DNA from 2 places in the Martelella sp. K41-7 genome. Region 1 is predicted to be linked to the other one. Evidence: predicted binding sites of a transcription regulator. Region 1 holds the regulator's gene; the other holds the start of a gene.

Region 1 (3,901 bases):
GGCGCGTGGCAATGGCGAACCCGACCGCGAAAACACCTGGAAGCAAACAATGAGCAACAACACATACAAAATGACCGGCCAGGCGGTGTCCGTCTATTACGGGCAGAAGCGCGCGCTTTTTGATGTCAGCCTGAATATACGCGAGCATACTGTCACGGCGTTGATCGGCCCGTCCGGGTGCGGCAAGTCGACCTTTCTGCGGACCCTCAACCGCATGAACGACACGATCGACAATTGTCGCGTGACCGGTACGATCACGCTTGACGGCGAGGATATCTACACCTCCGGCATCGATGTGGTGGAGTTGCGTGCACGCGTCGGCATGGTTTTCCAGAACCCCAATCCGTTCCCGAAGTCGATCTATGAGAATGTCGCCTACGGGCCGCGTATCCACGGCCTTGCCCGTCATCGCACCGAGTTCGATCAGATCGTCGAGACCAGCCTGATCAAGGCGGGGCTGTTCAACGAGGTCAAGGATCGGCTGGACGAGCCGGGCACCAGCCTTTCCGGCGGCCAGCAGCAGCGGCTGTGCATTGCCCGCGCCATTGCCGTCAGCCCGGAAGTCATCCTGATGGACGAACCCTGTTCCGCGCTCGATCCGATCGCGACAGCCCGCGTCGAGGAACTGATTTCCGATCTTGCGGAGAACTACACCATTGTGATGGTGACCCATTCCATGCAGCAGGCCGCGCGCGTGTCCGAGCGCACCGCGATGTTCCATCTCGGTCATATGGTCGAGGAAAACAGTACCGATACGATTTTCACCAATCCCGCGGATCAGCGTACCCAGGATTACATCATGGGACGTTTCGGCTGAGGGGCGGTTGCCGCACGCTCACGCCAAGGAAGGATTAAACATGGCCCCCTCGCATATTCTGACGGCTTTCGATGACGAACTGAAATACCTCCAGCGCCGGATTTCCGAAATGGGCGGTCTGGCGGAGGAAATGGTGAGCCAGTCGGTCTCAGCCCTCGTCAATACCGATACCGAGCTTGCCGAAAAGGTGATCAAGGACGACCTCGCACTGGACGAGGCCGAGCGTGAGATCGGTGAAAAGGCAATTGTGACCATCGCCCGTCGTCAGCCGGTGGCTGCGGACCTGCGCGAAATCATGGGTGCGATCCGCATCGCTGCCGATCTGGAACGCGTTGGCGATATGGCGAAGAACACCGCGAAGCGGGTGATCTCTGTGCAGGGCACCGGCGTTCCGCGCAAGCTAGCGCACGGCATCGAGCATTTGTCGGAACTGGCGTTGCTGCAGCTCAAGGAAGTGCTGGACGCCTACACAACGCGCCAGGCCGACAAGGCCAACTCGATCCGCGAGCGCGATGACGAGATCGATGCGATCTATACCTCGCTGTTTCGCGAGCTTTTGACCTACATGATGGAAGATCCGCGCAACATCACCACCTGCACGCATCTTCTGTTCTGCGCCAAGAATATCGAGCGTATCGGCGACCATGCCACCAACATCGCTGAAATGATCTACTACATTGCCACCGGCGCCCAGCCCCAGGGAGAACGTCCCAAGGACGACAACTCTGCTGCCGTCGGTTCCGATGATGTCTGAAGCCATTTGAGATCAGGGAGATAGACGTCCAATGGTGCCGAAAATTGCAGTTGTCGAAGACGAGGAAGCACTCAGCGTCCTGCTACGTTACAATCTCGAAGCGGAAGGCTATGAGGTCGAAACCATCATGCGCGGCGACGAGGCCGAGATCCGGCTTCAGGAGCGGGTTCCCGATCTGCTGCTGCTCGACTGGATGCTGCCGGGGGTCTCCGGCATCGAGCTTTGCCGTCGCCTCAGAATGCGGCCGGAGACAGAACGCCTGCCGATCATCATGCTGACGGCGCGTGGCGAGGAAAGCGAACGGATACGCGGTCTGGCGATCGGTGCCGACGACTATGTCGTCAAGCCGTTTTCCACGCCGGAGCTGATGGCGCGGGTCAAGGCGATCCTCCGCCGCGCAAGGCCGGAAGTGCTCTCCAGCGTGCTGAAATGCGGCGATATCGAGCTTGACCGCGAGACCCACCGTGTCCACCGCAAGGCGCGCGAAGTGCGGCTCGGCCCGACGGAGTTCCGGCTTCTGGAGTTTCTGATGACGTCGCCCGGCCGGGTGTTTTCCCGCGCCCAGCTTCTCGATGGTGTCTGGGGTCACGATATTTATGTGGATGAGCGCACCGTCGACGTCCATGTCGGCCGGCTGAGAAAGGCACTCAATTTCTCGCAGATGCCGGATGTGATCCGCACCGTGCGCGGAGCGGGATATTCGATGGAGGTCTAAACGCTGCTAGCGGCGTCAAAAAAGATTTTCTAAACGATTTAATATCCGTCATTGCAGCCATTCCACGTTGGTCTATGCTGTATTGGCATGCTGCCCGGATGTGTTGAATCGACCGGTCGACGATTGATTTTTCCGCCGTGATTGTCCAATTGGACAACCGGATTGGTTGGCCGCTCGGCAGGCGGCAGCGCCGACAAGACCCGCTTTTCCCGTGATGCATCCTTCCGCATCCCGGAACGCTGGTCTCTTGAGGCCACAGGATAAAGAGGATTGTTGCGATGAGCAGAGCCAGTTTCGTGGAGCCCGCAGTGATGGGGGAGCTGATGGCCCGCATGCTGTGGGAAATCGGAGCGGTGCATTTTGCGCCGGATGAGCCCTACAAGCTTGCCTCCGGTCTGGTCAGCCCGGTTTATATCGATTGCCGGCAGCTGATTTCCTATCCGCGCATTCGTTCCACGCTGATGGATTTCGCCGCCGCCAAGGTGCTGCGCGATGCTGGCTTCGAGAAGTTCGATTGCGTGGCTGGTGGTGAGACTGCGGGTATTCCCTTTGCCGCATTCCTTGCCGACCGGCTTGAACTGCCGATGATCTACGTTCGCAAGAAGCCGAAGGGCTATGGCAAGAATGCGCAGATCGAGGGGCATATGCCGAAGGGTGCGCGCGTTCTGGTGATCGAGGACCTGACCACCGCCGGTGGGTCGATGTTCAACTTCATCAATGCCATCCGTTCAGCCGGCGGTGTGGTGGAACATGGCATGGCGTTGTTTTATTATGGGATTTTCGGCGAGGCGGAGAAACGTTTCCGCGAGGGCGGCGTTAACCTCCATTACATCGCGACCTGGAAGGAAGTGCTGAACGTCGCGCGTAAGGATGGTCTTGCAGACGAGGCAACGCTTGAAGCTGTCGGCACTTTCCTTGATCATCCGATGGATTGGTCGCGCGCGCGCGGCGGGCTTCAGGAACTGATCGTCTGAAAGGCGCTGAGGGCCCCTTGCTATAGGCGTCCGCTCCCGGTGAGCGGACGCGCAACCGGAATTGGGAGAGAATGATGATTTTATGCTGTGGTGAAGCCCTGATCGACATGTTGCCGCGCGAGACCGACAAGGGCGAACCGGCCTTTGCCCCCTATGCCGGTGGCGCGGTCTGCAATACCGCGGTCGCGCTGGCCCGGCTCGGCCGCCCGACAGGGTTCTTCTCCGGCATCTCCACCGATCTGATGGGTGACATCATCCGCGAAAAGCTCGATGCCTCGAAGGTCGATCATTCCCTCGTCGCACTATCCGACCGGCCGACCACACTTGCCTTCGTCAAGCTGATCAATGGCTCGGCCAGCTACGCCTTCTATGACGAGAATACAGCCGGCCGGATGATCACCGAGGATGATCTGCCGGCCATTGGCGATGGCTGTTCGGCAATGCATTTCGGCGCGATCAGCCTTATTCCCGAACCCTGCGGCTCCACCTATGAGGCGCTGTTGATGCGCGAGGCGGACGCCCGTGTTATCTCGCTTGACCCCAATATCCGCCCGACCTTCATCACCGATCCTGCCAGTCACAGGGCGCGGATCGAACGCATGGCGGCCAAATCGGATATCGTGAAATTCTCCGATGAGGAT
Region 2 (3,901 bases), 1.3 Mb from region 1:
AATGATATCGAAATTGTAAGATGGAAAATCCGGGTTCAGGAGCGGTGCGTCTTTGGCACCCGGTTCAACCTGGTTAAACATGCCTGCCGACATTTCCAGCCACTCGCGCACCTGCGCGCCGTTGATCAGCACGGCGCGGGCGGTGTTGGGATAGAGATAGAGGTCGGCGACATTCCTGATGGCGATGTCGCCGGCCGGGACCTCGGTATAGTAGTCCGGACCGCCGCGACCGCCGGCCTTGAACGGGGCTGCGGCGGAAAGCACGGGGAAGTCCCTGTATTCGCTGTCTTTCAGCATGTCCTTTGTATACCAGATCTGTGCCTTGGAGACGATCTGGACGGACGGGTCGTCGGCTACGAGCGCAAAATAGGACTGCAGTGCTGCCGACGTTTTGCCGACGGGGGTGCGGACATATTTAAGCGTTGCCTCATGATCGGCGCTGGCGGCGGCGATAACGGCGGTGTCGGATGAGACGTCGGCGACGACCTTGCGGTCCTCGGTGCGATGATAGATCGGACGCGCCTCGGTGGAGAAGTCGACGATCTTCCAGCTGCTGCCGTCCTTTTCCAGAAGCAGGTCGATCAGACCCATATGCGAGCCCCAGAAACCGGCCATCGCGGCGGGCTTGCCCTGGAGCGTACCTTTCTCCGGGTCGACGCCGGCAATGCCCTGGAAATCGGTGGGGCCGGGGAAGACCAGATGCTGGTGGCCGGTAAAGACCGCGTCGATGCCATCAACGCCGGCGAGATAGAGCGAGGCATTTTCCATCAGTTCCGACGGGCCGGTACCATCTATGCCGGAATGGGAGAGGGCGATGATGATGTCGGCGCCTTCCTCTTTCATCACCGGCACCCAGGCCCTCGCTGCTTCGACGATATCGCGGGTATTGGCCTTGCCGGCGAGGTTCTTTTCGTCCCAGACCATGATCTGCGGTGGAACGAACCCGGTGAAGCCGATCTTGACCGGGCTTTTATTTCCGGCGCCATCATTGATCATCTTTTCCTTGATCAAATAGGGGGCGAACATCAGTTCGTCATTGCGCGGATCGTTGGCAAGGCTACCCTTGGTCAGGTTGGCGCAGACAAAGGGAAAGTTGGCACCACCAACGACCTTGAGCATGAAATCGAGGCCATAATTGAATTCGTGATTGCCGAGTGTGCCGACATCATAACCGAGCACGTTCATGGCCTTGATGACCGGATGAACATCGCCTTCATTCATGCCGCGCTCATAGGCAATATAGTCGCCCATCGGGTTACCCTGAAGGAAGTCACCATTGTCGATCAGCATCGAATTGGCAGACTCCGCGCGGATGGCGTCGATGATCGAGGCCGTGCGCGCCAGCCCCATCGTGTCATTGGGCCTGTCGGCATAGTAGTCGTAAGGGAACACGTTGACGTGGATATCAGTTGTTTCCATCAGTCTCAGATGCGCCTGGTTGCCTGCCGCTCTTGCGGCGAAGGGATGCAGTGCGATCAGGGCCGATGCGGCGGACATGCCCTTGATTAGGGCGCGGCGTGATATCGAAGGCAAGAGAATGTGCGTGGACATGATAGCTCCGGGGTTCATCGCTTGCGCGGAAAATGTGGGAACACGAGTACCGCTTCGCACCGTCCTGTGACAGGCGGTTGACATCGGGTGTGAAAGAGCACCAACCTTATGCCGATTAAATGAAACGGAGGCAGGCTATTCGGAGGGCGTGCCGACCGTCAATACGGGAGAGACGTTTGGTTACCAGTTTCACGATCCGCAATGCGGCCCGCGAGGATGTGCCGGACATGGTGCGGCTGATCAATATTGCTGCACACGGTCTGCCGCTCTGGTGCTGGGCCCAGCTTGAGGGCGGTGCCGAAGATCCATGGCAGGCCGGGCGCGAGAGCGCGTCGCGGGAAGACGGCGCGATTTCCTGGACCAATGGTACGGTCGCCACGCTCGGGTCTGACGTTGCGGCGCTGATGATTGCTTATCCTCTTGAAAATGAGGTTCAGCATAGCATCTGCGCCGGCGATCATCCTGTTCTCGCGCCGCTGCGCGAACTCAAGCGGCAGGCGGCAGGTACATACTATCTTCGTGTGCTGGCGGCTTACGCGGAATATCGCGGTCGCGGTCTTGGTTCGGTTCTGTTGGACAAGGCAGACCGGATTTGCGGTGACAGCGCCATCAGCCTGATTGTATCGGATGCCAACGCCCCCGCCAGACGTTTTTATGAACGGCTCGGCTTCAAGGAGGTGGCGCGCCAGCCGCTGGTAACTGCGCCTGACTGGCGGGCCGATGGCGGGAACTGGCTTTTGATGGTCAAACCGGCGCAGCGCTAAACGCCTCGTCAACATCGACATTCAGGCGTTCGATAATCGGGCGAAGCGCGAAGGATGAGTTGATCTGGACAACATGCGGCAAGGCGGAAAGCCAGTCGCGGTGGATGCGCTCATAATCCTTCAGATCCTTCGCTGCCACGCGCAGTACATAGTCGTATGCGCCCGAAACCATGTAGCAAACGATTACATTCGGGCACTGCCTGACCGCCTCTTCGAATTCGGCGAGCGTACGGGCGAACTGGCCGGACAGCGAGATGTGGACAAGCGCTGTCATCTTGTATCCGAGCGCCTCGGGCGAGATCTTGGCGGTGTAGCCCTCGATCACGCCGCTTTTTTCCAGGAGGTCAAGCCTGCGCGAGCAAGCGGACGGTGAGAGGCCCACGGTTTCCGCGAGCTCCGCATTGGTGATGCGGCCATTGTTCTGAAGCGCCTTCAGAATCGCACGATCGATATCGTCCAGGTCCAATTTTCGAACTCCCTGCGAATTTTGCTGCTCTTCTTCGAATAATAGTCTGTTTGCGCGCCAGCACAAGTCATTGCAAGCAAGGAAACTTTGTTTGGTATTGTCGGCGACATAAGGGGCCGCAGGAGTGGCATCGGTAGCGTCGATCGTAAAATTCAGGACAAAACATGTTTTAGATATATCGAAATCCTTGCGTCTTGAGGAAATCGATCTATATTTCGATATATCGAAAACATGACTAAAGGAAGTCTTGGCATGTATGACCATTTTGGCAAGTGCTACGATGCACGCAATTGCGATGTGCGGGCGCTCTTCGCCATGGGGCGGGGACCGAGCCACGGAGCCCGCGGTGGCGGAGGCAGGCGCGGGTTTGGCGACGAGGATGGCGGTGGCCGCATGGGCCGATTTCTTGGCCATGGCCGGATGCGCTTTCTTGTGCTGCAGCTGATCGCCGACGAGCCGCGCCATGGCTATGAAATCATCAAGGCAATCGAGGAGTTGAGTGGCGGTTTTTATTCACCGAGTCCCGGTGTGATCTATCCTACGCTTTCCTATCTCGAGGACGGCGGTTATGTGGTGGCCGAAGCCGATGGCAACAAGAAATCCTACTCGATCACGGACAGAGGACAGACCTATCTTGATGCGCAGGCGCCGGAAGCCGCCTTGGCGGTCAAGGCACTGAAGGCGGTTGCCGAACGGCTTGGCGCCCGCCAGCACAAGCGTGAACGCGCGCGCGGCGGCGATAATCTGCCGCGCAGCATCGAGGCGGCTTTTCTTAATCTGCGTGAAGTGATCGACCACCGTCTGGAGCAGGATGCAGGCGCTGCCGGCGCCATCGTCGGCGAGCTTCTGGGGCTTGCCGAAAGGATTGAAAACACCGGCAAGACCGATCAAGACAGAGCGTCGTCTCAGGACTAATCACAAAATCAACAGCCCGCGACCGGAACTCGGCCGCGGGCTGTTTTCATCTGTTCAATTCGCGTCTTAGAGCTTGCGCGCAAACGCAAGCAGTTCGGCGTCCGAAAGCGGGACAATTTTGCTTTCATAGGTCGAGACCGGCGAAAACCCGAATTGCTGGTAGAGCTGCAGCGCGCGCGGATGGTCCAGACTGTTGGTGGCGGTG

The links. Region 1 encodes PhoB, which activates phosphate uptake and scavenging genes when phosphate is short. Its sites were predicted from a motif close to TGTCATNNANCTGTCAT; they were not measured.
Region 2: a site for PhoB is predicted at 1,618-1,634, ahead of AC0L7L_RS05860 (bifunctional 2',3'-cyclic-nucleotide 2'-phosphodiesterase/3'-nucleotidase). Genes of this name have one in related genera too.

Annotation. Positions count from the first base shown of each region.
Region 1 covers NZ_CM147867.1:4,279,829-4,283,729, forward strand. Annotated here, with positions in the region: gene pstA (phosphate ABC transporter permease PstA) at 1-1, shown strand, start outside; gene pstB (phosphate ABC transporter ATP-binding protein PstB) at 50-817, shown strand; gene phoU (phosphate signaling complex protein PhoU) at 858-1,571, shown strand; gene phoB (phosphate regulon transcriptional regulator PhoB) at 1,603-2,286, shown strand; gene AC0L7L_RS20260 (orotate phosphoribosyltransferase) at 2,565-3,260, shown strand; gene AC0L7L_RS20265 (carbohydrate kinase family protein) at 3,335-3,901, shown strand, end outside.
Region 2 covers NZ_CM147867.1:1,226,198-1,230,098, forward strand. Annotated here, with positions in the region: gene AC0L7L_RS05860 (bifunctional 2',3'-cyclic-nucleotide 2'-phosphodiesterase/3'-nucleotidase) at 1-1,551, opposite strand, end outside; gene AC0L7L_RS05865 (GNAT family N-acetyltransferase) at 1,728-2,315, shown strand; gene AC0L7L_RS05870 (Lrp/AsnC family transcriptional regulator) at 2,296-2,781, opposite strand; gene AC0L7L_RS05875 (PadR family transcriptional regulator) at 3,034-3,696, shown strand; gene AC0L7L_RS05880 (GNAT family N-acetyltransferase) at 3,763-3,901, opposite strand, start outside.